DNA from 4 places in the Lentzea sp. genome. Region 3 is predicted to be linked to each of the others. Evidence: riboswitches for the same ligand, from Rfam matches in the RefSeq annotation. Region 3 holds a riboswitch; each other region holds the start of a gene.
What was found. A riboswitch is a leader RNA that binds a small molecule or an ion and turns the genes downstream of it on or off. The one in region 3 is predicted to bind cobalamin.

Region 1: another riboswitch for cobalamin. It lies ahead of VF330_RS13560 (putative cobaltochelatase); the one in region 3 lies ahead of VF330_RS20130 (CbtB domain-containing protein).
Region 2: another riboswitch for cobalamin. It lies ahead of VF330_RS10800 (ribonucleoside-diphosphate reductase subunit alpha); the one in region 3 lies ahead of VF330_RS20130 (CbtB domain-containing protein).
Region 4: another riboswitch for cobalamin. It lies ahead of VF330_RS31850 (LPXTG cell wall anchor domain-containing protein); the one in region 3 lies ahead of VF330_RS20130 (CbtB domain-containing protein).

Annotation. Positions count from the first base shown of each region.
Region 1 covers NZ_DASVFL010000107.1:9,102-16,165, forward strand. The annotation lists gene VF330_RS13535 (serine protease) at 1-644, shown strand, start outside; gene VF330_RS13540 (GNAT family N-acetyltransferase) at 658-1,116, shown strand; gene VF330_RS13545 (8-amino-7-oxononanoate synthase) at 1,070-2,245, opposite strand; gene VF330_RS13550 (hypothetical protein) at 2,307-3,368, shown strand; gene VF330_RS13555 (threonine aldolase family protein) at 3,388-4,350, shown strand; cobalamin riboswitch at 4,382-4,512, shown strand; gene VF330_RS13560 (putative cobaltochelatase) at 4,553-6,484, shown strand; gene cobO (cob(I)yrinic acid a,c-diamide adenosyltransferase) at 6,495-7,064, shown strand, end outside.
Region 2 covers NZ_DASVFL010000083.1:12,501-19,564, reverse strand. The annotation lists gene VF330_RS10820 (zinc-binding dehydrogenase) at 1-336, shown strand, start outside; gene VF330_RS10815 (MbtH family protein) at 339-527, opposite strand; gene idi (isopentenyl-diphosphate Delta-isomerase) at 641-1,225, shown strand; gene VF330_RS10805 (ribonucleotide-diphosphate reductase subunit beta) at 1,211-2,287, opposite strand; gene VF330_RS10800 (ribonucleoside-diphosphate reductase subunit alpha) at 2,248-4,623, opposite strand; cobalamin riboswitch at 4,732-4,940, opposite strand; gene VF330_RS10795 (LysE/ArgO family amino acid transporter) at 4,984-5,532, opposite strand; gene VF330_RS10790 (LysR family transcriptional regulator ArgP) at 5,632-6,489, shown strand; gene VF330_RS10785 (SDR family oxidoreductase) at 6,508-7,064, shown strand, end outside.
Region 3 covers NZ_DASVFL010000179.1:6,724-13,787, forward strand. The annotation lists gene VF330_RS20095 (site-2 protease family protein) at 1-10, opposite strand, end outside; gene VF330_RS20100 (RecB family exonuclease) at 105-950, shown strand; gene VF330_RS20105 (thioesterase family protein) at 947-1,711, shown strand; gene VF330_RS20110 (antibiotic biosynthesis monooxygenase family protein) at 1,772-2,083, opposite strand; gene hisG (ATP phosphoribosyltransferase) at 2,080-2,940, opposite strand; gene VF330_RS20120 (phosphoribosyl-ATP diphosphatase) at 2,954-3,217, opposite strand; gene VF330_RS20125 ((2Fe-2S)-binding protein) at 3,326-3,976, shown strand; cobalamin riboswitch at 4,025-4,199, shown strand; gene VF330_RS20130 (CbtB domain-containing protein) at 4,233-4,421, shown strand; gene VF330_RS20135 (CbtA family protein) at 4,438-5,199, shown strand; gene VF330_RS20140 (HAD family phosphatase) at 5,196-5,852, opposite strand; gene VF330_RS20145 (hypothetical protein) at 5,845-6,096, opposite strand; gene VF330_RS20150 (PAC2 family protein) at 6,145-7,047, shown strand.
Region 4 covers NZ_DASVFL010000302.1:23,197-30,260, forward strand. The annotation lists gene VF330_RS31845 (hypothetical protein) at 1-246, opposite strand, end outside; gene VF330_RS31850 (LPXTG cell wall anchor domain-containing protein) at 246-1,448, opposite strand; adenosylcobalamin-variant (AdoCbl-variant) riboswitch at 1,495-1,566, opposite strand; gene VF330_RS31855 (DUF6461 domain-containing protein) at 1,656-3,224, shown strand; gene VF330_RS31860 (FAD-dependent monooxygenase) at 3,205-4,293, opposite strand; gene VF330_RS31865 (SAM-dependent methyltransferase) at 4,366-5,184, opposite strand; gene VF330_RS31870 (cytochrome P450) at 5,307-6,638, shown strand; gene VF330_RS31875 (alpha/beta hydrolase) at 6,635-7,064, shown strand, end outside.

The DNA.
Region 1 (7,064 bases), on a different contig from region 3:
CGCGGGTGGCGGACACCCCGTGGGTTGTGGCGATCACCACCACGGACGGTCAGCTGATCTGCGGCGGCGCGCTGGTCGCCCCGGACAAGGTCGTGACCGCGGCCCACTGCGTCACGAACAAGGGCGTCATCGGCGCCAACCAGCGCCTGCCCGAGCAGCTGCGCGTGGTCGCCGGCCGCACCGACCTGCGGGTGAAGGACGAGGGCGTCGATGCCCCGGTCGCGGGCGTGTGGCGCCATCCCGACTACCGCGAGGTCACCCGGGGCGACGACGTGGCGGTGCTGACGCTCGGCCGCGCGCTGCCGTACCGGACGATCGCGCTCGGCGAGGCCGGCGACGACGGCGTGGTGCTCGGCTACGGCCGCACGTCCGAGAACGCCCCGCCGTCCATGACGCTGCGCAAGGTGACGGTGCCGGTCCTGTCCGACCAGGAGTGCTCGCTGAAGGAGCCGGACTACCGGCCGGGCGCGATGCTGTGCGCCGGACGCGGTGGCCGTGACGCGTGCACGGGCGACTCGGGCGGTCCGCTGGTCGTGCGGGGCAGGCTCGCGGGCGTCGTGTCGTTCGGCCGCGGGTGCGCGCGTCCCGATGAACCGGGCGTCTACACCAGGCTGGCTCACTACCGGTCCGCTCTGGGCTTCTGATATCCAAGGTTCGGTGCGAACCACACCGTTTCCCGCCACCCTGCGGCGGCAGTGGGGCCTCGATCTGAGCCCCGGCCAGCTCTACGCCATCCTGCGGCTGCGCCAGGACGTCTTCGTCGTCGAGCAGAACTGCGTCTACCGCGACGTCGACGGACGCGACCTGGACCAGGGCACCCGGCACTTCTGGCTGGAGGCGGACGGGTCGCACGACCCGCTCGCGTACCTGCGGCTGCTGGAGGAACCCGGCGGCGCGTTCCGCATCGGACGCGTCGTCACCGCCCGCATGGCCCGCGGCCGGGGCTTCAGCCGCCGGCTCATGCAAGCCGCGCTGGCCGACGTCGGCGCCGCGCCGTGCGTGCTCGACGCGCAGACGTACGTGGCGCCGTTCTACGCGTCGTTCGGGTTCGTGGCCGAGGGCGAGGAGTTCATCGAGGACGGGATTCCACACCTGCGGATGCGGCGCACTCCCTGATCACGCGCACCGCGCGCTCGACGTCGGCCTCGGTCAGGTCGGCGCGCGCGGTGAGCCGCAGCCTGCTGACCTGGTCGGGCACCGACGGCGGCCGGAAGCAGCCGACGACCACGCCGTTCGCGCGGCAGGCCTCCGCCCAGCGGACCGCCTGCTCCGGGCCCGGCGCCCGCACGCTGACCACGGCGGCCGTGGGCGTGCTGGCCTGGAACCCGGCTTCCTTCAGGCGGTTGCTCAGGTCGTGCGCCACCGTCAGCGCGCGCTCGGCGCGGTCCGGTTCCTCGCGCAGGATCCTGATCGCCGCGAGCGCCGCCGCCGCGCTGCTGGGCGCGAGACCGGTGTCGAAGGTGAACGTGCGCGCGGTGTCGATCAGGTGCTTGATCACGCGGCTCGGGCCGAGCACCGCGCCGCCCTGGGAGCCGAGCGACTTGCTGAGCGTGAGCGTCGTGACGACGTCCGGCGCCCTCATCAGGCCCGCCTCGGCCACCGCGCCCCGTCCGCCCGGCCCGACGACGCCGAGCCCGTGCGCGTCGTCGACGACCAGGGCCGCCCCGGTCGCGCGGCACGCCTCGTGCAGCTCGGTCAGCGGGGCGATGTCGCCGTCGACGCTGAAGACCGAGTCCGTGACGACGATCGCGCGGCGCTTGCCGCGGGTCTCCAGGGCGTGCCGGACCTTGCGGACGTCGCAGTGGTCCGCGACGACGACGTCGGCCTTCGACAGCCGCGTGCCGTCGATCAGCGACGCGTGGATGTACTGGTCGGCGACGATCGCCGTGCCGGGACCGGACAGCGCCGCGACCGCGCCGAGGTTCGCCATGTAGCCGCTGCTGAACACCAGCGCCGACTGCGCGCCGCAGAAGTTCGCGAGCTCGAACTCCAGCTCGTTGTGCAGCTCCGTCGACCCGGTGACCAGGCGCGATCCCGTCGAGCCCGCGCCCCACTTCAGCGTGGCGGCCGCCGCGGCACCGGCGACGCGCTTGTCCTTCGCGAGCCCGAGGTAGTCGTTGCTGGCGAGGTCGAGATCGGTCGAGCCCGCCTTGCGCGGGCGCACGCGCCGGGTCAGACCCGCCTTGGCCCGCGCTTCGGAGCGGACGTCGATCCAGTCGAACGTCGCCTCACCGTCGGTGGACACTGCCTCGGTTGTGCTCACGGTCACCGCCTGAGTCTCCCATCCGCCCACTAGCGTGCGGCTCGTGGACCTGTTCACCTTCACGCGCGCCGAACTCACCTCGCCGGTGCAGTTCGTCGACGGCCGCTGGGTGGTGTCCGCCCACGACGACGTGCGCGCCGTGCTGGCCGACCCGGTCACGTTCCTGCCCGACAACGCGCTGACCGCCGTCACGCCGGTCGTGCCCGCCGCGTTGCGCACCCTGGTCAGGGCCCGCTTCTCGCTGCCGCCGACCTTGGCCAACAACGGCTCGTCGTCGCACGCCCGGCTGCGCAGGCTGGTGGCGTCGTTCTTCACGCCGGCCCGCGTCGCCGCAGCGGAGCCTCGCATCCGGTCCCTGGTCGTGGAACGGCTGGGTGGTGAGGATCTCGTGCGCTCGCTCGCCTGGGACCTGCCCGCGATCGTGCTGGTGGAGCTCCTCGGCCTGGAGAACGTCGACATCCCGGCGCTCAAGCGGTGGAGCTCCGGGTCGCTCGAGTTCTTCTGGGGCTCGCTCTCGCGCGAACGGCAGCTGGAGCTGGTCGACGACGTCGGCGAGTTCCACCAGTGGCTGGTCAAGCGCTACCACGCGCGGGACGGCGAGCTGTTCCGCGCGCTGGCCGACGCCGGTGTGTCCGCGGAGGACTCCGCCGGTCTCTGCTACTTCCTGCTGATCGCCGGGCAGGAGACCACGACCCAGCTGCTGTCCACGGCGTTGCGCCGCGCTCTGCAGGACCGCGCGCTGTGGGCGCGGCTGCCGTCGCCCGGTGTCGCTGAGGACTTCGTGGAGCACGTGCTGCGGACCGAGACGCCCGTGGTGACGTGGCGCCGGCTGACCGCGCGTGAGGTGGTCCTGTCCGGTGTGCGCGTGCCCGCCGGTGCGGAGCTCGTGCTGGTGTTGACCGGTGAGGAGACCGACCCGCGTCACCTGGCGTTCGGGTACGGGCGCCACTTCTGCCTCGGTGCCGGGCTGGCCCGGCTGGAGGCCGCGGTGACGTTGCGGACGGTGGCCTCCCACGAGCCGGCGCTGGAGCTGGCGGGTCCCGAACCGGAGTGGCTGCACCTGCTGTCGTTCCGCGCGCCGAAGTCGGTGGCCGTGAGGCGTTGACCTGATGTTTGATGCGGGTGTGTTGAATCGCCAGCTCTCCGGAGTCCACAAGAAGACGCTGCTGGAGACGCTCGGCCCTGTGCCGGACGTCGACCCAGACCGCTACGGGGACGGCGGCCCGGTGGGCGCCCTGGAAACCCGCGTCGCCCAGCTGCTCGGCACCGAGGCGGCGCTGTTCGTGCCGACGGGGACCATGGCCCAGCAGATCGCCCTGAGGTGCTGGGCCGACCGCACCCACAACCCGATCGTGGCGATGCACCCGCAGGCCCACCCGCTGCACCACGAGGACGACGCGCTGACCGTGCTGTCCGGCCTGCGCCCGGTCAAGGTCCGCGACGCCGACGTCGGCACCTGCCCGGAGCCGTACGGGACGCTGCTGCTGGAGGTGCCCGACCGCGAGGCCGGGTTCGTCCTGCCGACCTGGGACGAGCTGACGTCGCTGGTCGACCTCGCCCGCGAACGCGACGCGGTCGTGCACCTCGACGGCGCGCGGCTGTGGGAGAGCGCGCACGGCCTCGGCAAGCCGTTGCCCGAGATCGCCGGCCTGTTCGACTCGGTGTACGTGTCGTTCTACAAGTCCCTCGAGGGCATCTCCGGCGCCGCGCTCGCGGGCAGCCAGGACTTCGTCGACCAGGCGCGGGTCTGGCGGCACCGGTACGGCGGCATGCTGTTCCAGCAGTGGCCGGCCGCGCTGTCCGCACTGCACGGTCTCGACACCGTGCTGCCGAAGCTGGGGTCGTACGTCGAGCACGCCAAGGTCGTGGCGGCCGCGATGGGACTGCCCGAGCCCCACACCCACCAGTTCGCGCTGCACCTGCCCGGTGACCCGAAGCGGCTGACCGAGCTGAGCGGGAAGTTCCTCGGGTCGTTCTGGCCGTCGGGGACGCTCGCGAAGACCGAGGTCACGATCGCCGGGCCCGCGCTGGAGTGGACGGCGGACGAGGTGGCGCGGGCCTGGGCGGAGTTCCGGAGCCTGCTCTGAGGGCGATGTCGCTCACCTGGCTGTTGGTCGCACGGGTGCGGAATGCGACGATGCCGGGGCTGTGAGGGGAGCGCGAGGAAGCCGGTGCGAATCCGGCGCCGTCCCGCGACTGTGACCGGGGAGACCCGGGAGTCAGGAACTCGTCCCCCTCTTACTCCGACCGACCACGGGCGTGGACACCCGAGGAAGGACTTCACCGCGCATGTTCCCCTTTTCGGCTGTCGTCGGACACGACGACCTCCGGCTGGCCCTGCTGCTGAACGCCGTGCACCCCGGCATCGGCGGTGTCCTCGTCCGCGGCGAGAAGGGGACCGCGAAGTCGACGATCGTGCGTGCCCTCGCCGCGTTGCTGCCGGAGCTGGACGTCTCGAAGGACTGCCGGTTCGGCTGCGCGCCCGGCACGACCGACTGCCCCGACGCGCCGCACGACGGCGTGGAGCGCAGGCCGGCGAAGCTCGTCGAGCTGCCGGTCGGTGCCACCGAGGACCGGCTGGTCGGGTCGCTCGACCTGGAGAAGGCGCTGACCGAGGGTGTGCGGGCGTTCCAGCCCGGGCTGCTGGCCTCGGCGCACCGGGGCGTGCTCTACGTCGACGAGGTCAACCTGCTGCACGACCACCTGGTCGACCTGCTGCTCGACGCCGCCGCGATGGGGCGCGCGCACGTCGAGCGCGAGGGCGTCTCGGTCTCGCACCCGTCGCAGTTCCTGCTGGTCGGCACCATGAACCCGGAGGAGGGCGAGCTGCGGCCGCAGCTGCTCGACCGGTTCGGGCTCACCGTGCAGGTCAAGGCCGCGCGGGACGTGGGCGTGCGCACCGAGGTCATCCGGCGCCGGCTCGCCTACGAGGCGGACCCCGTCGCGTTCGCCGCGCGGTGGGAAGCCGAGGACGCCGAGCTGCGGCAGCGGATCGCGGACGCCAAGGCGAAGCTGCCCGGGGTGTCCCTTCCGGACGGTGAGCTGCGCAGGATCGCCGCCGTCTGCGCGGCTTTCGAGGTCGACGGCATGCGCGCGGACCTCGTCGTCGCCCGTGCCGCCACGGCCCACGCCGCCTGGCGGGGAGCCGGGAGCGTCGAGGAACTGGACGTCGAGGCCGCGGTCCGGCTCGCCCTGCCGCACCGGCGCCGCCGCGACCCGTTCGACGAGCCCGGCATCGAGGAACAGCAGCTCGAGGACGCCATGCGCGAGGCGGCCGAGCACGCCGAGGAACCGGACCAGGGCCCTGACGACGAGGGTCCCGACGACGACGGACCCGGCGGCGGTGAGCTGCCCGAACCGCAGGACGGTCCGCGGGACAGCCCGCCGCGCAACGGCGACGCGCCCCAGGACCGCCCGGCGCCGGAACCCGCGCCCGCGTTCAAGGCGCGGGTGCTGGAGGTGCCCGGCGTCGGCGAAGGCGCGCCCGGCAAGCGTTCCCGGGCCCGCGCCCGCACCGGCCGGGTCGTCCGTTCGTCCACAGTGGACGGCAGTGGTCTGCACCTGGTCGACACCCTCGCGAACGCCGCACCGCACCAGGCCGCGCGCGGCCGCAGCGGTCCCGGACTGCTGCTCACCGCGGCCGACCTGCGCAAGGCGGTCCGCGAGGGCAAGGAGTCGAACCTCGTCCTGTTCGTCGTCGACGCCTCCGGCTCGATGGCGGCGCAGAAGCGGATGTCGGCGGTCAGCGGCGCGGTGATCTCGTTGCTGCGCGACGCCTACCAGCGCCGCGACAAGGTCGGCGTGGTCACGTTCCGCGGCAGCCAGGCCGAGGTCTCGCTGCCCCCGACCACCTCCGTCGACGCCGCGGCCACGCGCTTGAAGAAGATGCGCACGGGCGGCCGGACCCCGCTCGCGGACGGCCTGCTCAAGGCCCACCGGGTGCTGGAGGTCGAACGGCTCCGCGACCCGCGCAAACGGCCTTTGGTGGTGCTGCTGACCGACGGCCGCGCCACGTCGTCCGGCCTCGGCGGCGACCCGACCGGGGACGCGCTCAAGGCCGCCGGCCTGCTCGACCAGACCGCCGTCGTGGTCGTCGACTGCGAACAGGGCCACGTCCGCCTCGGCCTCGCGCAGAAGGTCGCCGACGCGCTGCGGGGCACCTGCGTCCGTCTCGACCAGCTCAGCGCCGACCACCTCGCCGGCGTCGTCCGGGCAGCGTGAGGAGAACCCGATGCCACAAGGACAACCGGTCGAGGTCCCGAAGGACGGCCTGACCACCCGGCAGCGCCGCAACCGGCCGTTGCTGATGCTGCACACCGGGGAGATGAAGGGGAAGTCGACGTCGGCGTTCGGCCTGGCGCTGCGCGGCTGGAACCAGGGCTGGGACATCGGCGTGTTCCAGTTCGTGAAGTCCGCCAAGTGGAAGGTCGGCGAGGAGTCCGCGTTCAAGGCGCTCGGCCGGCTGCACGACGAGACCGGCGAGGGCGGCGCCGTCGAGTGGCACAAGATGGGCGAGGGCTGGTCCTGGACCCGCAAGCAGGGCACCGAGGACGACCACGCCGACGCCGCGCGCGAGGGCTGGGCGGAGATCGCGCGGCGGATCCGCTCCGAACGCCACGGCCTCTACGTGCTCGACGAGTTCACCTACCCGCTGCACTGGGGCTGGATCGACGTGGACGAGGTCGTGGACGTCCTGGCGAACCGGCCCGGCCACCAGCACGTCGTGATCACCGGCCGGTACGCGCCGCAGCGGCTCGCCGACGCCGCCGACCTGGTGGTGGAGATGACCAAGGTCAAGCAC
Region 2 (7,064 bases), on a different contig from region 3:
CGGCGTGCCACGGCACCGTCGGGCGTGGTCGTGTCGTACGGGTTCAGCTTCGCCACCGGGGCCGGCTACTCCAGGACGGGCGCGCTGGCGCGCACCATCGGAGCCCTGCTGCGGGCGAAGCTCACGCCGGGACCTCGCGTCGTCCTGCACACCGTGGCGCGCGCGGTCGACGAGGACCCGGCCGGTTTCCGGGCGGACATGGCGGCACTGGTCGAGCAGCTGGCGGCCGGGGCCATCGAGCCCGAGGTCGTCACCCTGCCGCTGGAGCAGGCCGCCGAGGCGCACCGCCGCCTGGAGAACCGCGAGGTCGAGGGCAAACTGGTCCTGCTGCCGTGAGACTAGGCCGCGGCCGGCAGGTCCGGCCGCAGGGCGTCGACGTAGTCCACGCAGGACTGCTTGCAGGCGACTCCGTGGACGACCTGCCAGCCGGCGGGCACCTGCAGCACCGCGGGCCAGATCGAGTACTGGCCCGTTGGGCTGACCAGCACCAGGAACATGGTGTGAGCCTGAGCGAACGGGGAAGTCATGACCCCAGGGTGACGTGCGCCACCTAGGATCCGGCTATCCGCGCGGTGGAGCCCCCTCACCCGGACGCCAGTTCCCGATCTTCGGCCGCGTGTGGTCACATGGGGGTGTGACTGTGGAACAGGTGGTCCTCCTGGCCGAGGACGGTTCGGCCATCGGCGTCGAGGACAAGGCCGTGGTGCACCACGCGGACACCCCGCTGCACCTCGCCTTCTCCAGCTACGTCTTCGACTCGTCGGGCAACACGGTGCTGACGCGGCGCGCGTTGCACAAGAAGACGTTCCCCGGTCTGTGGACCAACACCTGCTGCGGCCACCCGGCACCGGGCGAGGACATCGCCCGGGCCGTGGTGCGCCGGCTGCGCGACGAGCTCGGCATGGCGGTCTCCGCACCGGAGCTGCTGCTGCCGTCCTTCCGCTACCGCGCCGAGATGGACGGGATCGTCGAGAACGAGATGTGCCCGGTGTTCCGGGTCCTCACCGACGACGACCCCGCGCCCAACCCGGACGAGGTCGATTCCACCGAACGGGTGGCGTGGAGCAAGTTCGCCGCCGACGTCCTCGACGGCACGCGCGAGATCTCGCCGTGGTCGAGGCTCCAGGTCGCCGAGCTCGTCAAGCTCGGACCCGATCCGCTGGACTGGCCCGTCGCGGACCGGGCCGGGCTGCCCAAGGCAGTGGTGTCGTCACCACTCCAGTGAGCCACCGTTCTGGTACTCGATGACGCGGGTCTCGAAGAAGTTCTTCTCCTTCTTCAGGTCCATCATCTCCGACATCCACGGGAACGGGTTCTCCGCCTGCCCCCACACCGGCTCCAGGCCGAGCTGTGCGCAGCGGCGGTTCGTGATGAACCGCATGTACTGCTCGCACAGCTCGGCGTTGATCCCCAGGATGCCGTTCGGCATCGTGTCGCGGCCGTAGGCGATCTCCAGCTCGCAGCCCTCGGCGAGCATGGTCCGCACCTCCTGCTGGAACGAGCCGGTCCACAGGTGCGGGTTCTCGATCTTGATCTGGTTGATCGCGTCGATGCCGAAGTTCAGGTGGATCGACTCGTCGCGCAGGATGTACTGGTACTGCTCGGCGATGCCGACCATCTTGTTGCGCCGGCCGAGCGACAGGATCTGCGCGAAGCCGGTGTAGAACCACATCCCCTCGAACACCACGTAGAACGCGACGAGGTCCTTGAGGAACGCCTGGTCGCGGTCCGGCGTGCCCGTCCTGAACTCCGGGTCCTCCAGGTGCTGCGTGAACTGCAACGCCCACGCGGCCTTGTCCGTGATGGACGGGATCTCCCGGTACATGTTGAACAGCTCGCCCTCGTCCAGCCCGAGCGAGGTGCAGATGTACTGGAACGTGTGGGTGTGCACGGCCTCCTCGAAGGCCTGGCGGAGAAGGTACTGGCGGCACTCGGGGTTGGTGAGGTGCCGGTAGACCGCGAGCACGATGTTGTTGGCCACCAACGACTCGCTGGTCGCGAAGAAGCCGAGGTTCCGCTTGATCATGCGGCGTTCCTCGTCGGTCAGCCCGTCGGCGGACTTCCACAGGCCGATGTCGGCCTGCATCGAGACCTCGGTCGGCATCCAGTGGTTGTTGCAGCCGTTGAGGTACTTGTCCCACGCCCAGTGGTACTTGAGCGGCAGCAGCTGGTTGACGTCGGCCCGGCAGTTGATCATCGCCTTGTCGTCGACGGAGACCCGTCCGGCACCGGCTTCGATGTTCGTGGTCACTGGCAGGCCTCGCAGTCCGGGTCGGTGATCGAGCAGCTGGGATCGGTGACGGTGACGGGCGAGACGGCGTTGAGCTTGCCGTCGGTGCCCCGCAACGTGGACTTCTCCACGTGGGTCGCGCTCTGCGTGCGCAGGTAGTACGTCGTCTTCAGCCCGCGCACCCACGCCAGCTGGTACAGCTCGTCGAGCTTGCGGCCGCTCGGCTCGGCCAGGTACAGGTTGAGCGACTGCGCTTGGTCGATCCACTTCTGCCGGCGGCTGCCCGCCTCGACCAGCCACGCGCTGTCGACCTCGAACGCCGTGGCGTACAACGCCTTCAGGTGCGGCGGCACCCGGTCGATCGCGCCGAGGCTGCCGTCGTGCAGCTTGAGGTCCGAGATCATCCGCTCGTCCCAGAGCCCCCGCTGCTTGAGCGCCCGCACCAGGTCGGGGTTGGTGACGGTGAAGTCGCCGGACATGTTCGACTTCACGTACAGGTTGCGGTACAGCGGCTCGATCGACTGGTTCACGCCGGTGATGTTCGCGATCGTCGCGGTCGGCGCGATGGCCATGACGTTGGAGTTGCGCATGCCGCGCTCGACCTTCTCGCGCACGGCGTCCCAGTCCAAGGTGGACTCGCGGTTCACTTCGAGCTCGCCGGCGCCGCGGTTGCGCGCGAGGATCTCGACGGAGTCGATCGGCAGAACCCCTCGGCTCCACAACGACCCGTCGAACGACGCGTACGCGCCGCGTTCGCGGGCGAGGTCGGCGCTGGCGGTGATCGCGTGGTAGCTGATCTCCTCCATGCTGCGGTCGGCGAACTCCACGGCCTCCTGCGACGCCATCGGCGTGCCGAGCGTGAACAGCGCGTCCTGGAAACCCATCAGCCCCAGGCCGATGGGCCGGTGCCGCAGGTTGGAGTTCCTGGCCTCCGGGATCGTGTAGTAGTTCACGTCGATGACGTTGTCGAGCATCCGCACGGCCGTCCGCACGGTCTTCGCGAGCCGCGCGTGGTCGATGCCGTCCGCGGTGACGTGCCGGGCGAGGTTGACGCTGCCCAGGTTGCAGACGGCGACCTCGTCGACCGTGGTGTTGAGCGTGATCTCGGTGCACAGGTTGCTGGAGTGCACGACACCGCTGTGCTGCTGCGGCGACCGCAGGTTGCACGGGTCCTTGAACGTGATCCACGGGTGCCCGGTCTCGAACAGCATCGTCAGCATGCGCCGCCACAGGTCGACGGCGGGCAGACGCCGGAAGACCTTGATCTCGCCGTTGTCCGCTCTCTCCTCGTAGGCGCGGTACTTCTCGGCGAACTCGTCACCGAACGCGTCGTGCAGGTCCGGCACCTCGTCGGGGGAGAAGAGCGTCCACCGCCCGCCGGCGCGGACCCGGCGCAGGAACTCGTCCGGCACCCAGTTCGCGGTGTTCATGTCGTGGGTGCGGCGGCGCTCGTCGCCGGTGTTCTTGCGCAGGTCGAGGAACTCCTCGACGTCGATGTGCCAGGTCTCCAGGTAGGCGCAGACCGCGCCCTTGCGTTTCCCTCCCTGGTTCACGGCCACGGCCGTGTCGTTCGCGATCTTCAGGAACGGCACCACGCCCTGCGACTTGCCGTTGGTCCCCTTGATGTGCGCGCCGATCCCGCGCACCGGGGTCCAGTCGTTGCCCAGCCCGCCGGCGAACTTCGACAGCAGCGCGTTGTTGCTGATGCCGTGGAAGATGCCCGCGAGGTCGTCGTCCACGGTGGTCAGGAAGCACGACGACAGCTGCGGCCGTGTGGTGCCCGAGTTGAACAGCGTCGGCGTCGAGCACATGAAGTCGAACGACGACAGCAGCTCGTAGAACTCGATCGCGCGGGCGTCGCGGTCGTCCTCCTGCAGCGCGAGGCCCATCGCGACGCGCATGAAGAACGCCTGCGGCAGCTCGTAGCGGCGGCCGTCGTGGTGCAGGAAGTAGCGGTCGTACAGGGTCTGCATGCCCAGGAACTGGAAGTTCAGGTCGCGTGACGCGTCCAGGGCGGCGCCCAGGCGGGCCAGGTCGAAGCCGGCGAGCCGCGGGTCGAGCTGGTCCAGGCCGATGCCGTGGTGGACGAACGAGGCGAAGTACGACGGGTAGCGTTCGGTCATCTCGGCGTGCGTCAGCGGGACGCCGCAGGCCTCGGCGCGCAGCTTGTCCAGCAGCAGCCGGGCGCTGACGGAGGAGTAGTCCGGGTCCTGTTCGACCATCGTGCGGGCGGCCATGATCGGCGCCAGCGCCAGTTCGGCGTCGGTGATGCCGTCGTAGAGGTTGCGCTTGGTCTCGGCCAGGACTGCCTCCGCCGAGGCGTTGGGCAGGTCGGCACACGCTTCGTGGACGACCTCGGACAGTCGATCCAGCGCTGGTGGGCGGTCGGGCACGCTCTCTCCTCGCGAGCAAGCCCGAGGAAACGCGTGCGCGCACCAGCGGACGCGCGCCACCGGTGCACACAGCCGCCCTCCCTCGGGGCACCGTGTGGTGCGCGCAGGCTTGCGCGCACACCGGTGGCAGGTCTTCGGACTCGTGGGCGCCGGGCACGCTCCTACCGGCCGTCGCTTCCCAGGGCGGACCCCAGTGCTTCGTTGACGGCTTTCGTTCCCACTCACCGCTGCGGGGCAGTCCCGGACTTCCACCGGGTTCCCTCTTGCCTCACTCGCCCGGTGCTCCGGGCCGGTGAACCACCAGCGCGGCAGATACTACATGTGGTGGTGGCTGCTTGATCACCACCCAACATGCGCGCGTCACGCTCCGGCGATCAGCACCACTCCGAGGACGGTCATCACGGCGGCGATCACGCCGTCCAGCACCCGCCACGCGCGGGGCCTCGCGAACAGCGGGCTGAGCAGGCGCGCGCCGAACCCGAGCGCGACGAACCAGGTGACGCTCGCGGTGACCGCGCCGATCCCGAAGAGCCACCGGCCGGCCGCGATCGAGCCGAGGAGCAGCAGCGTGTCGAGGTAGACGTGCGGGTTGAGCCACGTCAGCGCGAGCGCGGTGAGCACGGGGCGGCCCGACGCCTCGCCGGAGGCGGTCAGCGCGGACGGCCGCAACGCCCGCCGCGCGGCGAGGAAACCGTAGCCCAGCAGGAAGATCCCGCCCACGACCGCGGCGGCGGTGATCACGGACGGCCACCTGCGGACGATCGCCCCGAACCCGGCGACGCCCACCGCGACGAGGATCGCGTCCGAGACGGCGCACACGGCGACCACCTTCGCCACGGCCTGGCGCCGGAGTCCTTGGCGCAGCACGAAAGCGTTCTGCGCGCCGATCGCGACGATGAGGGTCATCATGGTGCCGAAGCCGAGGAACAGGTCAGTCACCCCTCCGACGGTATTCACGCGTTCTTGATGAGACCAGCTAAAGATTCTTACGTAGCATTAGCGCTCGTGATGGATCTCGACCTGGTGCGCACGCTGCTCGCGGTCGTCGACGCGGGCACGTTCGACGCGGCAGCCACCGCGCTGCACGTCACGCCTTCCGCTGTCTCGCAACGGATCAAGGCTCTGGAGCAGCGCACCGGCCGGGTGCTGCTCGTGCGCGCCCGGCCGGTCCGGCTCACCCCGTCCGGCGAGGTGCTGGTCCGCTACGGCCGGCAGCTGCTCGCCCTCGACCAGGACCTCGACGCGGCGCTCGGCGAGGACGCCGTCGTGCGCGTGCCGATCGCGGTGAACGCCGACTCGCTCGCCACGTGGTTCCTGCCCGCGCTGCAACGGGTCCCGCCGGAGCCGAGGATCTCGTTCGACCTCCACCGCGAGGACCAGGACCACACGACGGCGTTGCTGCGCCAGGGCCTGGTGATGGCGGCGGTGACGTCGTCGCGGGAACCCGTTGCGGGCTGCGAGGTCCGCCGGCTCGGCCACATCCGGTACGCGGCGATGGCCACGCGGTCCTTTGTGGACCGTTACGAGGACGGGCCGCTCAAGTCGTGGCTGCCGCGGGCGCCGGTGGTCGTGTTCGACCGCAACGACGACCTGCAGGACCGGTTCGTGCGCACGCTGACCCGCGGCCGCGGCGCGTCCGACCACCGCCACTACGTGCCGTCGTCCGAGGTGTACGTGCGGGCGATCGTCGCGGGCCTGGGCTGGGGGATGGTGCCACCGCAGCAGCTGCAGGACGGCCTGGTCGACCTCGCGCCGGGCCGGACGGTGTCCGTGCCGCTGTACTGGCAGCAGTGGAAGCTCGACTCGCCGGCGCTCAACGCAGTGGCCCGCGCGGTCGAGGAAGAAGCGGCCGTAGCGCTCGAATAGGAGTTATCGTCTCGGGCCATGACCGGTGAAGCGATGAACCTCGACGGGAAGACCGCGGTCATCTACGGCGGCGCGGGCAGCATCGGCGGCGCCATCGCCGCGGCGTTCGCGGCGGCGGGGGCCGAGGTGCACCTCGCGGGGCGGACCGAGGCGACGCTCAAGGCCAGAGCCGAGCAGCTCGGTGCGCGGTACGCCGTGGTCGACGCCCTCGACGAGCGGGCCGTGGACGAGCACGCCGCCACGTTCGAGCGCCTGGACATCTCCGTCAACGTCACGACCGACAACGACGTCCAGGGCACGCCGATGGTCGAGATGAGCGTCGAGGACTACCTCAGCCCCGTCGTCTCGGCCGTCCGGTCGAAGTTCCTCACCGCCAGGGCGGCCGCACGCCACATGACCAGGCAGAAGTCCGGCGTCATCCTGTTCTTCGGCGGCACCGGCGACCCCTCCGCGCACCGGGAGTGGCAGCTCGGCGGGCTGCTCGCCGCGTTCGACGCGGTCGAGTCGATGCGCCGCCAGCTCGCCGTGGAGCTCGGGCCGCACGGCGTCCGCGTCGTCACGTTGCAGACGGCGGG
Region 3 (7,064 bases):
GCGCGGCCACGGGAGCACTGTAGAGCCGCGGGTGTGATCTCGCGGTTCGGTGACCCGGACGGGCGGCCTCCGGAATTGTCAGACCCCTGTCCTAGGGTCGAACCATGAGCACCACGTTGCGCAGGCCCGCGCTGTCGCCGTCCAGGGCGGGGGACTTCAAGCAGTGCCCGCTGCTCTACCGCTTCCGCGCGGTCGACCGGCTGCCGGAGAGGCCGACGAAGGCGCAGGTGCGCGGCACGGTGGTGCACGCGGTGCTGGAGGACCTGTTCGCCCTGCCCGCCGCCGAGCGCGTGCCAGACCGCGCCCGCACGATGATCGTCCCGGCGTGGGAGCGCGTGAAGTCCGAACGCCCGGAGTTCGCCTCGCTGTTCGAGGTCCCCGGCGGCGAGGAGGAGGCGGAGTGGCTGGCGTCGGCCACGAAGCTCCTCGACGGCTACTTCGGCCTGGAGGACCCGCGCCGCCTCGAACCGGAGTCGCGCGAGCTGCTCGTGGAGTCCGAGCTCCCGTCCGGCGTCCTACTGCGCGGCTACATCGACCGCGTGGACGTCGCCCCGACGGGCGAGATCCGGGTCGTGGACTACAAGACCGGCGCCGCGCCGCGCGAGATCGGCGAGGCGAAGGCGTTGTTCCAGATGAAGTTCTACGCCCTGGTGCTGTGGAAGCTGCGCGGCGTCGTCCCGCGCCAGCTCCGCCTGATGTACCTGGCCGACCGCCAGGCCCTGGCCTACACGCCGGACGAGTCGGAGCTGGCCCGCTTCGAGCGCACGCTGGACGCCATCTGGCAGGCCATCATGCGCGCCGCCCCCACCGGCGACTTCCGCCCGAACCCCAGCCGCCTGTGCGACTACTGCGACCACAAGGCCTTCTGCCCGGCCTTCGACGGCACCCCGCCGCCGTACCCGGGCTGGCCGGAGCCCGACGACACCGAGCCGCTGCAGGACCGCGACTGATGACCGCCTTCTACCTGCCGCTGGGCGACGACGCGTTCCGCTCCACCTCGCACACCGTCGGCCCGTGGGGCCCGGACAGCCAGCACCTGGGCCCGCCCTCGGCCCTGCTGGTCCGCGCCCTGCTGGCGTTGCGGCCGTCGTTGTCCCGCGTGACGTTCGAGGTGCTGGGCCCGGTCCCGGTGGCCGACCTCGAGGTGTCCACTTCGGTCGAACGCCCCGGCCGTTCGGTGGAGCTGCTCTCCGCCGCGCTGTCCTGCGAAGGCCGCGTGGCACTGACCGCGCGGGCGTGGCACATGGTCGGCTCCGACACCACGGCGGTGGCCGGCGGCACGGGAAAGGCGTTGCCACCGCCCGGTTCGGCGGCACCGATGGAGATCCCGGACCACTGGGGCGGTGGCTACCTCGCCGCCGTCGAATGGCTTTCCTTGTCCGGCGGCATCTTCACGCCGGGCGACGCCCGGGTGTGGGCCCGCCCGCGCGTCGCCGTCGTCGAGGGCTTCGAGACTTCGCCGGTGGAGCGCCTGTTCGCCGTCGTCGACTCGGCCAGCGGCGTCTCGTCCCGTGTGGACATCCGCAAGTGGTACGCCATCAACACGGACCTGACCGTGCACCTGCACCGCCAGCCCTCGGGCGAGTGGATCGGCATGGACGCGCGCACGACCATCGGCCCGGACGGCGTCGGCGTGGCGACCAGCGAGGTGCACGACGCCGACGGCCCGGTGGGCACGTCGGCGCAGGCGTTGTTCGTGCGGGAGCGCTGACTCTCAGCCTCTCCGGTCTTCTTTCGCTCTCGGCGGGATCAACCGCGAGAACTACTGGGGTCAGACCACCGACGACGAGGTGCTCAGAGCGCTGGAGTAGTGCTCCACCACCGGGAACGGCGAGTAGAACCGGTGCAGCAACGACGACCACCGCTCGTAGGAGGGCCCCTGCCGGAACCCGACGGTGTGCGCCTCCAGCGACTCCCACCGCACCAGCAGCAGGTAGCGCGACGGCGTCTCCAGGCAGCGCAGCAGTTCCAGGCCGAGGAAGCCCGGCGAGGCGCTGATCAACGACCGCGCCTCGCCGAACGCCCACTCGAACTCGTCCGAGAGCCCCGGAACGACGTCCAGGACGGCCTGCTCCAGGATCACAGGCGGCAGAACCTGATGTCCGACGCCAGGACGGCCTTGGCGCCGATGGCGGCCAGTTCGTCCATCACCTGGTTCGCTTCCTTGCGCGACACCATGGCGCGCACGGCCACCCAGTCCTCGTCGGCCAGGGGCGCGACGGTCGGCGACTCGAGGCCCGGGGTCAGCGCGACGGCCTCGTCCAGGATCGAGCGCGGGCAGTCGTAGTCGAGCATCAGGTACTGCTGGGCGAACACGACGCCCTGCAGGCGGGCCGTCAGCTGCTTCTTCGCCTTCGTCAGCTCGGAGTTCGCGCGGTGCACGAGCACGGCCTCCGACTCGCAGATCGGGTCGCCGAACGGCACCAGGTCGTGCTGGCGCAGGGTGCGGCCGGAGCCCACCACGTCGGCGATCAGGTCGGCGACGCCGAGCTGGATGGAGATCTCGACGGCGCCGTCGAGGCGGATCACCTGGGCCGTGATGCCGCGGGCGCGCAGGTCGCGGCCCACCAGCTTCGGGTACGCCGTGGCGAGGCGCTTGCCCTGGAGGTCCTCGACCTTCCAGTCCGTGCCGCGGGGGCCGGCGTAGCGGAAGGTCGACGAGCCGAAGCCCAGGGCCAGCAGCTCCTCGACGGACGAGCCGTTGTCGTCGGCGCCCGAGTCGGCGGCCAGGTCGCGGCCGGTGATGCCCAGGTCGAGGTCGCCGGACGCCACGTAGATCGCGATGTCCTTGGGGCGCAGGAAGAAGAACTCGACGTCGTTGTTCGGGTCGAGCACGGTCAGGTCGCGGGGCTCGTGCCGCTGCCGGTAGCCGGCCTCGGTGAGCATGGCGGAGGCGCGTTCGGCGAGCGCGCCCTTGTTCGGGACTGCTACGCGCAGCATGTGGAAGTCTCTTTCAGAGGTACTTGTAAACGTCTTCGAGGGTGAGGCCGCGGCCCAGCATGAGCACCTGGAGGCGGTAGAGCAGCTGCGAGATCTCCTCGGCGAGCTTCTCGTCGGACTCGTACTCGGCGGCGATCCAGACCTCGCCCGCCTCCTCCAGGACCTTCTTCCCCTGCGCATGGACGCCGGCCTCGAGCGCTGCGACGGTGCCGGACCCCGCCGGCTTGGTGGCGGCTCGTTCGGTCAGTTCGGCGAACAGGGAGTCGAAGGTCTTCACGACACGACATCCTCCCATCCCGCGGACCCACGTCCACACCGCGGTCGGATCCGTCCCATGCCCTGGACGTGATTTGTCCTGCATGGACACCCAGTAGCGTGAACTTCCGTGTCCGAACTCGCCGAGGTCCTCGCCGCGCTGCGCCGGGTGCGCGGGATCAACCCGTTCTTCGCGCTCGACGTGGGCCGTCCGGACGAGTCCTGGCTGCCGGGAACCGCGCTGCTCGAGGGCCCGGACCTCAAGAACACGATCGACGCCATCGCGATCCGGTACGAAGCGGAGGAACCGCGCGTCGCGGCCAGCCTGTTCTTCCTCAGCTACACCGCGCGGCTGCTCAGCCCGCTCACGGCCGCCGGCCTGCCGATCGACGTGCGGCCGGAGAACCTCTGGTGGCGCCACGACCCGGCCGGCGGCCTGAGCGTCCGCGTCGACCTGCCGCGGCTGGGCCCGCCCGCCGCCGAGGCGCTCGCGCCCGTGGTCGAGGCCATCCAGGACGTCACCCCGGTGTCGCGCGGGCTGTTGTGGGGCAACGCGATGTCGAACATCGCGGGCGCGCTGAAAATGGTCGTGCGCGCGGGCATGCTCACGGCCGAGGAAGCGGAACTGCGCGGTGTGCGGCTGATGACCGCGCCGCCGTTCGAACAGGCGGGAGAATTCTTCTCGATCCCCGGCGAGGTCGCGTTCCGCCGCAGGAGCTGTTGCCTCTACTACCGCGTCGCCGCAGGTGGGAAGTGTGGTGACTGTCCACTCGTGAAGTGAGGAACGCAACAACTCTTATGGCCGGTTGTGCTCGGCGGGCCGCTCAACTTACGGTGCACGCGCCGCAGTGACGGGAAGCCGGTGGAAATCCGGCGCGGTCCTCGCCACTGTGACCGGGAAGCAACCCCCGCCGAGCACGTCACTGGTCCCCGCCGGGGCTGGGAAGACGCGGGGTGAGCGGTGATCCGGGAGTCAGGAGACCGGCTGCGGCGCCGCAAGGAGAGTTGACCTTCCACGAGGTATGGAGGAGCCCGTCATGACGAGCCCCGCAGCAAGCCTGTCCGCCGTCCGCGTGCCCAAGTGGGCCTTCGCCGTCTCACTGCTCGGCCTGATCGTCACCTACCTGGTCCTGCAGGAGAACGGCCTCGCGCTCGGCGCGGGTTCCGAGTTGCTGCACGAGTTCTTCCACGACGGCCGCCACGCCCTCGGCGTCCCCTGCCACTGATCCGCCGATCACGCAGATGACGACGACGTACAAGTCGATCGCACTGCGCGGGATCGCGGCCGGCGGCATCGCCGGTGCCGCCTCCGCGCTCGTGCAGCTCCTGGTCACCGAGATCCCCATCCGCGCCGCCCTGGCGGTCGAGGAGGCGCGGGAACCCGCAGGTGACGGTCACGCGCACTCGCACGGTGAGGAAGAGCTGGTCAGCCGCGGCGCCCAGGTCGCGGGCGGCATGCTCGGCGTGGTGATCGTCGGCATCGCGGTGGGCCTGGTGTTCGCCACGGCCTACGCGCTGTCGAAGCGCTGGTTCACCGACCGCACGCCGTTCAGCCGCAGCCTCGCGTTCGGCGTCGCGGTGTTCGGCGCGGTGGCGCTGCTGCCGTGGCTGAAGTACCCGGCCAACCCGCCCGCCGTGGGCGACCCGGACACCGTGGACTACCGGACCGCGCTGTACCTGGGCGTGGTCGTCGCCGGCCTGGCGATCGTGTGGGGAGCGAGCCGGCTCGCCGAGCAGCTGCGCGCGCAGTCGCAGCCGGTGCGCGTCACCGGTGTGCTCCTCGCGGTGGTCGCGGCCGTCGCGGTGGTGCTCGTGGCGTTCCCCGCGCCGCCGGACACGATCCCGGCGGACATGCCGGTGGCGGTGCTGTGGCAGTTCCGCCTCAGCTCGCTCGCCCAGCTGGCCACGCTCTACGTCGGCATCGGCGTGGTGTTCGGCCTGCTGGTGGACCCGGCCACGCGCAGGGCCAAGGCCGAGCGCGTGACCGCTTCGCAGACTGTCTAGAGCGCCTTCAGCACGTCGAGGTCGACGCCGGTGAGGGAGTCGCGGAACACCCGCCGCTCCCCCGCTGGCACCTCGACGTCGCACGGCACGACCAGCACGGTGCACCCGGCGGCCACGGCCGCGGCGACACCGGTCGGCGAGTCCTCGACCGCCACGCACTCCACGGGATCCACGCCGAGCAACCGCGCGGCCTTCAGGTACGGCTCGGGCAGCGGCTTGTTCAGCCCGTCCACCTCGTCGCCGCACACCGTCACGTCGAACAGGTCGCGGCCGATCGTGTCCAGCGCCACCTCGGTCAGCGCGCGCTCGGTCGACGTCACCAACGCCATCGGCACGCCCGACGCACGCACGGCGCGCAACGCCTCCTGGGCGCCCGGACGCCACGGCAGGCCGGCGCGGAACACCTCCTCGGTGCGGCGCGAGATCCACGCGGCGCCGTCCACCAGGTCCTCCGCGGAGGGGTCGAGGCCGACGTCGGCGAACAGCAGGCGCATCGTCGTCGGCACGTTCGTGCCGACCATGCGCTCACGGGTCTCCAGCGACAGCGTGCCGCCGAGCTTCTCCGCGTACTCGTAGAGCGGGATGTCCCACAGCTTCTCGGAGTCGAGCAGCGTGCCGTCCATGTCCCACAGCACGGCCTGCAAGTCAGACATCGAAGTACTTCGCCTCCGGGTGGTGCGCCACGAAGGCGTCGGTGGACTGTTCCGGGTGCAGCGGGAGCCCTCGCGGACCCGCTCGTGCCGGTGCCAGGCCGGCGCTTCGGCGAGCCGGCCGCGGTCCGTGGACTTCCCGGTGCCCACGATACGCGTTCCGGCCGGGCGGCTCGCGGGCGTGGCCGGTGATCGTCACGCGGTTGACCAGCGCGTCCCGCGACGGCGACGCTCCGCGACCACGCATGGGCCAAGCCTGCGATGACTTGCTCGCGCGAGGCCGTAGTCTGGCGCCGTGAACGATCCGTCCCAGGAATCCCCGACCCCCTCGAACCCGCGCCAGCCGCTCACGAGCCCGATCATGGTCTGCGCTTTCGAAGGGTGGAACGACGCCGGTGACGCCGCCAGCACGGCGATCGAGCACCTCCAACTCACCTGGGACGCCACCCCGCTCGCCGAGATCGACCCGGACGACTACTACGACTTCCAGGTGACCAGGCCGACCGTCCGCATGGTCGACGGCGTCACCCGCAGGGTCGACTGGCCGACGACGCGGCTGTCGGTGTGCAGGCCCCCCGGCTCGTCCGCGGACGTGGTCCTCGTGCACGGCATCGAGCCGAACATGAGGTGGCGCAAGTTCGCCGCCGAGCTGCTGGGCCACATCGACGCCCTCGGGGTGACGACCGTCGTGACGCTGGGCGCGCTGCTGATGGACACGCCCCACACCCGTCCCGTGCCGGTCACCGGCACCGCCTACGACGCGGACGCCGCCGAGAAGTTCGGCCTGGAGCACTCGAAGTACGAGGGTCCGACCGGCATCGTCGGCGTGTTCCAGGACGCGTGCGTGCAGGCGGGCATCCCGGCGATCTCCTTCTGGGCCGCCGTGCCGCACTACGTCTCGCAGCCGCCGTCGCCCAAGGCCACCCTGGCCCTGCTGCACCGCGTGGAGGAGGTCCTCGACATCGAGGTCCCGCTCGGCGCGCTGCCGGAGCAGGCGGAGGAGTGGGAGCGCACGGTCAGCGAGATGGCCGACGAGGACGAGGACGTGCGCAACTACGTGCGCGCGCTGGAGGAGCGCGGCGACGCGGCCATGCAGATCACCGAGGCCTCCGGGGACGACATCGCCGCGGAGTTCGAGCGGTACCTGCGCCGCCGCGGCCGCGGTCCTGGCTGGCCGTCGGCAGGCCCGCGCCAATAAAAGTTAGCTCAGGCAAC
Region 4 (7,064 bases), on a different contig from region 3:
CGGCAGCGCGTTGACGCGGCAGACGAAACCGGGCTGGCGCGGCACGAACGAGTAGGTGAAGCCCGCGCCGGTCAGCGCGGTCAGTCCGGTGGCCGGATCACCTGCGGCACACCCGGTCTGGACGCCACCGCCGAACGCGGAGAAGTCCACGACGACCTTCACGCCCGCGCAAGCGTCGGCGGAGGCGGGGGACGTGACGACGAACGTGCTCGCCAGCAGGGCGAGGACAGCGAGGACGCGGCGCATCACGCACCACCCTTCCGACGACGGGAGACGACGAGGAGCACGGCGCCGGCGAGCACCGCGAACGAACCGGCCAGCGTCAGCGGGACGGCCTGGTCCGGACCGGTGGCGGCGAGCGGCGGGGCGACCGGCTGGGTGACCGGCGCCTCGGGACCGGCCGGTGCAGGGACGGTGGGTTCGGGGGTCGTGGACGACGGAGGCGTGGTGGTGCAGTCGATCGCGGGCACGCCGGCCGTGGCGGACGACGCCGACACCTCGGCGAGGCTCACCCGCGCGAGCCCGAGCATGCCCTGCACGGTCGAGCGCACGACCGTTCCGGCGTCGAAACCGTTGCCGTCGAACGCGATCGCACCCCGCTGAGCCTCGGGCGCGGCACATCCGACCTGCAACGTCTTCAGGAACGCCACGGCCTTGTCCGCCGCGGCGGTGCGACCGCCGGCGACCAGCGCGCCCACCGCGAGACCGGTGGTGTTGGCGTTCGTGGGCGGCGTCATCGCCTGGAACCCGCCGTCGGCCTGCTGCTGCGCCACGAGCCAGTCGAGGGCCTTGGCGGACGCGGTCTTCTCCCCCGCCGCGAGCAGCGCCTGGAGCACCTGCGCGGTTCCGTCCACATCGGACTTGCAGACCGCTTCGCCGAACACGATGGGGAAACCGCCGTCCGGGCACTGCGCCGCGGCCTGGAACGCCACCGGCTTCGCGACGTCCTGACCGGCGCGCTTCAGCACGATGATCGCCAACGCCTGCGTGAACGCGTTGGTCTGGTCGAACGACGGGTCGGTCCGGTCGCGGAACCTCCCCGAGGGCTCCTGCAGCGCGCCGAGCCGGTCCAGCAGGTCGACCCCGCCGAACTCCGCCGGGTCCGTGCCCAGCGTCTGCGCGACGAGCGCGAGCTTCGTGAGACCACCGACGTACGACTCGGCGTCGCCGTCCCCGACGAACGTCTCCAGCTGCGGCGACGCGGCCAGCCACGCGGCGGCCTTCGTCGCGGTCGACTTGCCGGCCTTGGCCGCGGCCAGCGCGTAGATGCCGTCGGCGGTGAGTCCGGGATCACCGGACGCCGGGTCGTTGGGGAACCTCAGCAGCCGGTCGCCCCCGGCGAACTGGCCTGCCAGCCACGTGCTCGGCGACACCTCGGCGGCCTGCGCCTGCGGTGTCGCCACCAGCGCGGCCGCGATGACCGCGACCAGCGCGGACTTCCTGATCACTACGCCTCCCTGTCCCGCTGTCCTCGACGGGTGAGTGGAGCTGCCGCGCGCCACGGGCAGTCGGACTTTCACCGTTGCGGGTCAGTGCCGGAGTTCCACCGGCTTCCCCCGCGGCGTGCGGATGCTGTTGTCCCCTGGATCGTGCGGGTTCGGCCTACCCGAGTCAAATGGCTGTGAGCCGGGCCATCGGCTGCGACAATCGGCGGCATGGGGGAGTTCGAGGAGTCGGTCCTGGCTGCGGTGGCGTCGATCGAGGCGCTGATCCCGCCGGAGCCGGCGGCGGAGCTGGGCCGGTACCAACCGCGGGAGCGACGTGGTCCGCAGCACGGAACTGCCGCGCAGCAAGCACTCGACGCGTTTCCCGGTCTGGCCGCGGAACGGTTGCTGGGCGCACTGGAACTGGGCGTCGCCGCGCTGCCCCTGCACGCGCCCGCGGACGTGGTGGCCGGTCTGCGCCCACCCGGCAACGGGACCTTCGGGTTCGTGTCGCTCGGCCGCGAAAGCGCGCTGAGGAGGCCGGTCGCGTTCGTGGCGGCGGCACATCCCGGGGCGATCGAACTGGTCACCGACCACGTGCGGTCGATGACGGGACTGCTCGACCTGAGCGGGGCGAGCGGTGACGAGGCGGCGATCGCCGCCCAGCACGGAGCGGCACACCTCGCACTGGCCGTGGCGGTGTCGGCGGCCGTCCTGCGCGCTGTCGGCACACCGACCTCCACCGATCCGGTGGCGATCATCGGCATCGCGATCGGGGTGACCGCGCTGCTGCTGCCGTCGATCGGGAAGCCTCCCGCGTACGCCCGGGCGATGCTGGAGAAGCGGCGCGCCGAGTACAAGGGCTCGTACTGGCAGACCAACGTGCCGGTGTTCGACCACGAGTTCGTGTTCGTGGAAGAGCCGGGCTTTCCCGGCACGGACTTCTCGGTGACGGGACTCGTCTCCGCGGTCGACACCGGTTTCGCCGTGCGCACGGGGGTCCGGGAGGGCAGCGTCCCGGTGTTCGTGCGGGTGGCGCTCGACGAACCGGGCGAGCCGATGACCTCGATCTGGGACGAGGTGGCCGAGGTCAGCTTCACCGCGGTGAAGGGCGACGCCCGGCTCGGCCGCGGTGCTCTGCCGCCCTGGCCGGGGGAGTTCCGGGTCCGGGCGCACGCCCGCGGCCGGGACGGTGACGACGAAGAACGCCACGAACTGCTGATCTGGCCGGCACCTCACGCGGACCCGCTCGTGCTCAAGAAGACGGACCGGGTCGGTCACCGGCTGCGCGGCGAACCCGAGCCCGCGCCCAGGACCGCACCGGAGGCGGCGCTGCGGTGGCTGCCCGCACTGCTCGGCGACGCGGCGACCGTCACGGTCGTGACCGGCCTCGGCGTCGACGACGTGGTCGGCGACTTCGAGGAGGACTCGCTCGCCGTCGAGATCGACGGCGGGACCGTGGTCCTGGAGCTCGACAACTGGGTCGGCTCCGGGCCCGAGGTGCTGAAGCGACTGTCCCGCAACGGGAGCGCCGCCAGCCTGTTCTGGAACGTCAACTCCGACCGGCGGCTGTCGTTCGCCAGGGACGGCGCGCTGCTCGGTTCGGCGGAACCGTGGAAGGACGCCGACTACGGCGACGACCCGGAGGTCGCCGCCGCACTGGCCGGGCTCGACTTCGAGGACCTCCGGCACCTCAGCGCGAAGGGGATCACCGCGGTCGTCCGCTTCACCCGCACCGAGCTCCCGCGAGAGGACCTCGCCGCCGCCGTCGGGAACCTGTTCAGTAGTGGGGAAGAATGAGGCTGTTCACGATCTCGTCGAACTCCGGGATCGGCGCGCCGCCGCTCTCCTGGTTGCGCAAGGCCATGTCCTGGTTGGCCGTCACGTACGGCCGCAGGACCTCCTCGTAGCGCTCGAAGGCGGTCGTCGGGTCCTTGGCCAGCTCGCCGGCCAGCACGTACGCGCCGACCAGCGCCATGCTGGTGCCCTGCCCGGACAGCGGGGAACCGCAGTAGCCCGCGTCGCCGAGCAGCACGACGTTGCCGCGCGACCAGCTGTCCATGCGGATCTGGCTCATCGAGTCGAAGTGGAAGTCCGGCGCCTCCCACATGTGCTTGAGCGCGGTCGGCCACGCCCAGCCGGCACCCTCGAACTTCTCGGCCAGCAGGCGGCGCTGCGCCTCGACGTCGCGGTGGTCGAACGACGTGACGCCGTTGAATCCCATGTACACACGGCATTCCGCGTTGGAGCGGGCGCTCATGATGCCGCCGCCGACCACGTCCCCCTGCTGGAAAGTCTGCCAGTGGTCGAGCCCGAGGAAGTTCGGTGCGGTGAACACGGCGAGGTTGACGCCGAGGTGGCTGATGAACCGCTCTTCGGGGCCGAAAACCAGGCGGCGGACGTTGGAGTGCAGGCCGTCGGCGCCGACGACCACGTCGAAGTCGCGCGGGGCGGCCTTCTCGAAGGTGACGCGGGTGCCGTCGATCGCGGTGATCGTGTCGTCGAAGAGGTACTCGACGCCCTCGACCGCGTCGAAGAGCATCCCGGCCAGGTCGTCGCGGAGCAGCTCGACGTCGGGGCTCGACAGGTCGCCGCCGCTGATGGTGCGGGTGGTGGAGCTGAACAGCTCGTTGCCTTCGGCGTCGACGACGTTCATGCCGCGCATGTTCGTGCTGAACGACCTCAGCCGCTCGCCGAGGCCCATGCGCTCGATGACCTCCAGTGCCGGGCCGCGCACGTCGATGGCCTGGCCGCCGGGGCGCAGGCCGCGGGCCCGCTCGACGACGGTGACGTCGAAGCCGTGGTGGCGCAGCCAGTACGCGAGGGCGGGGCCGCCGATGCTGGCGCCGGAGATCAGGACGTTCGTCATGGTGTTCCCCCTGTGGGTCGGTGTTGCCCACAAGGTGCCGACCGGCGCTGACCGTCGGCTGACCACCGGCCGTCAGCGCCGGACAGCGACCCCCGCGAACGGGACCTCGTTGACCTCCGGGTTGGCCGCGAAGTCGCCCTCGCTGTCCGGACGCCACGACGGGCAGCCGACGAGACCGGGCTCCACCAGGTCGAACCCGGCGAAGAACGCCATCACCTCGTCGTGCGTGCGCGGAAACGCCTGGTTGGCGGCGCTCTTGACGTTGTAGGTCCGCACGGCCTCGTCCATGCCGGCGGGCTTGGCCTCGGCGGAGGCGTGCGACAGCGCGAGGAAGCTGCCGGGCGCCAGCCGGTCGCGGTAGCGGCCCACGATCGACACCGGGTCCCACTCGTCCGGCACGAAGTGCAGCACCAGCAACATGAACAGGCCGACGGGCTCGTCGAAGTCGAGGAGCTCGCGCGTCGAGCACGCGTTGAAGATCGCGTCCAGGTCGCGCAGGTCGGCCTGCACGACGGCGGTGCCGGCGTTGCCCGCGAGGATGAGCTCGCTGTGCGCGACCGCCACGTCGTCGCGGTCAACGTAGACGACCCGGCAGTCGGGCGCCTCCGCCTGCACGATCTCGTGCAGGTTGCCGACGGTCGGGATGCCGGAGCCGATGTCGAGGAACTGCCGCACGCCCCGCTCGACCATGTGCAGCGCCGACCTGCGCAGGAACGCCCTGTTCATCCGGGCGGCGTCGCGGACGCCGGGCATGATCTGCAGGATCTTCTCGCCCAGCGCGCGGTCCGGGGCGAAGTTGTGACCACCACCGAGCCAGTAGTCGTACACCCGTGCCGGTGACGGCACCGTCGTGTCCACCCCTGGTGGAACCCAACCGAGGTCGCTGCTCACCGACTGAGCGTATCCGTGTGCACCACATCGGCCGAACGGCTCAGCACCCGATCGTGTGTACTTTCTCGCCACCACTGGCGCGGCACCCCTAGGTTGTTCGGGGTCGCACGAGAGGTGGTGTCATGCCGAGCGTCACGACGGTGCCGGGCCGGTGGCCCCTCGTCGGTCACACCGTCACCCTGCTCCGCAACCCCGTCGAGTTCCTGGCCTCGTTATCAGCCAGGGGCGAGGTGGTGAAGGTCTACCTCGGGCCGCTGCCGGTGCACCTCGTCACGACGCCCGAGCTCGCGCTGAAGCTGCTGGCGTCGGACAAGTTCGACAAGGGCATCGTCTTCGACAAGATGCGCCCGCTGTTCGGCAACGGGCTCGCCACCTCCAACGGCGCGTTCAACCAACGGCAGCGGCGGATGGTGCTGCCCGCCTTCCACCGCACCAGGGTCGCGACCTACGCCGAGACCGTGATCACTTCGCTGGCCACCGAACTGCGCGACTCGTGGCACGACGGTCAGCGCCTGGAGCTCGACGCGGTGGTGCAGGACTTCGTGATGACCGTCGCCGGTCGCACGCTGTTCTCCGCCGACCTCGGGCCACGCGTGCTCGACGAGATCAGGCGCTCGATCCCGGTCATGCTCCGGCACGTGCTGGTGCGCGCGTTCTCGCCGGGGTTCGTGGAACGGTTGCCGCTCAAGGCGAACCGCGAGTTCGACGAGGCCGCCGCGCGGTTGCGCGAGGTGATCCCCGAGGTCGTCCTGGGGGCGCGCGGCGACGGCGCCGACCACGGCGACCTGCTGTCGGCCCTGCTCGCCGCGCGCGACGCCGACACCGGCGAGGCCATGACGGACGAGCAGGTCCACGACGAGGTCGTCACGATCCTCACCACCGGTGCGGAGACGACGGCGGTGGCGCTCGCGTGGTTCTTCCACGAGGTCGGCACGCGACCCGTTGTGCGGCAACGGTTCCACGCCGAGGTCGACGCCGTGCTGGGCGACCGGCCCGCGACGTTCGAGGACGTGCCGAAGCTCGAGTACACCGGCCGGATCATCAACGAGGTGCTGCGCCGCACCCCGCCGATCATCCTGATGCGCCGGGCCCGCGAGGACGTCGAGATCGGTGGCGTGCTCGTGCGGAAGGGCGCGGAGATCGCCGTCTCGCAACACACCCTGCACCGCGACCCGCGCTGGTTCCCCGACCCCGGCGGGTTCGACCCGGACCGGTGGGAACCGGCGAGAGCCGCCGCCCTGCCCAAGGGCGCGTTCATCCCGTTCGGTGCCGGCACGCGGTTCTGCCCCGGCCACTTCCTCGCCCACACGGAGATCGCGATCGCGGCCGCGACGATCGCGACCCGGTGGGACCTCGTCCCCGCAGCGGGACACCGCGTCCACGCCCAGCTGAAGGCGACCATGCAGCCCGACCGGCTGCCGATGACCGCCCAGAGCAGAAAGCCTCCCGCGTGAAACTCCTCCCCGTCCTCGCCGCGGTCCTGGCGACGATCTCCCTGACGCCCGCAGCGCACGCCGCCGGTGTCGACTGCTCGGTCACGACGTTGCCGGTGTCCGCTCCCGGCGGCGCCGGCACGGTGTCCGGCCAGCTCTGCAAACCGGCGGGGGCGAACCCGCGGTCGGTCCAGCTGCTGGTGCACGGCGGCACGTACAACCGCGCCTACTGGGACCTGCCGGGTGTGCCGGAGTCCTACTCGTACCAGCGGAACATGGCCCGCGAGGGCCGCGCGACGTTCGCCGTGGACCGGCTCGGCGCGGGTGCGTCGTCACGGCCGCCGAGCCTGCCGCTGCTGATCTCCGTCGAGGCGCGGTCGATGCACGAGGTCGTGCAGCACCTGCGGGCAGGGCGGGTCGGCGGCACCGCGTACGAGAAGGTCGTCA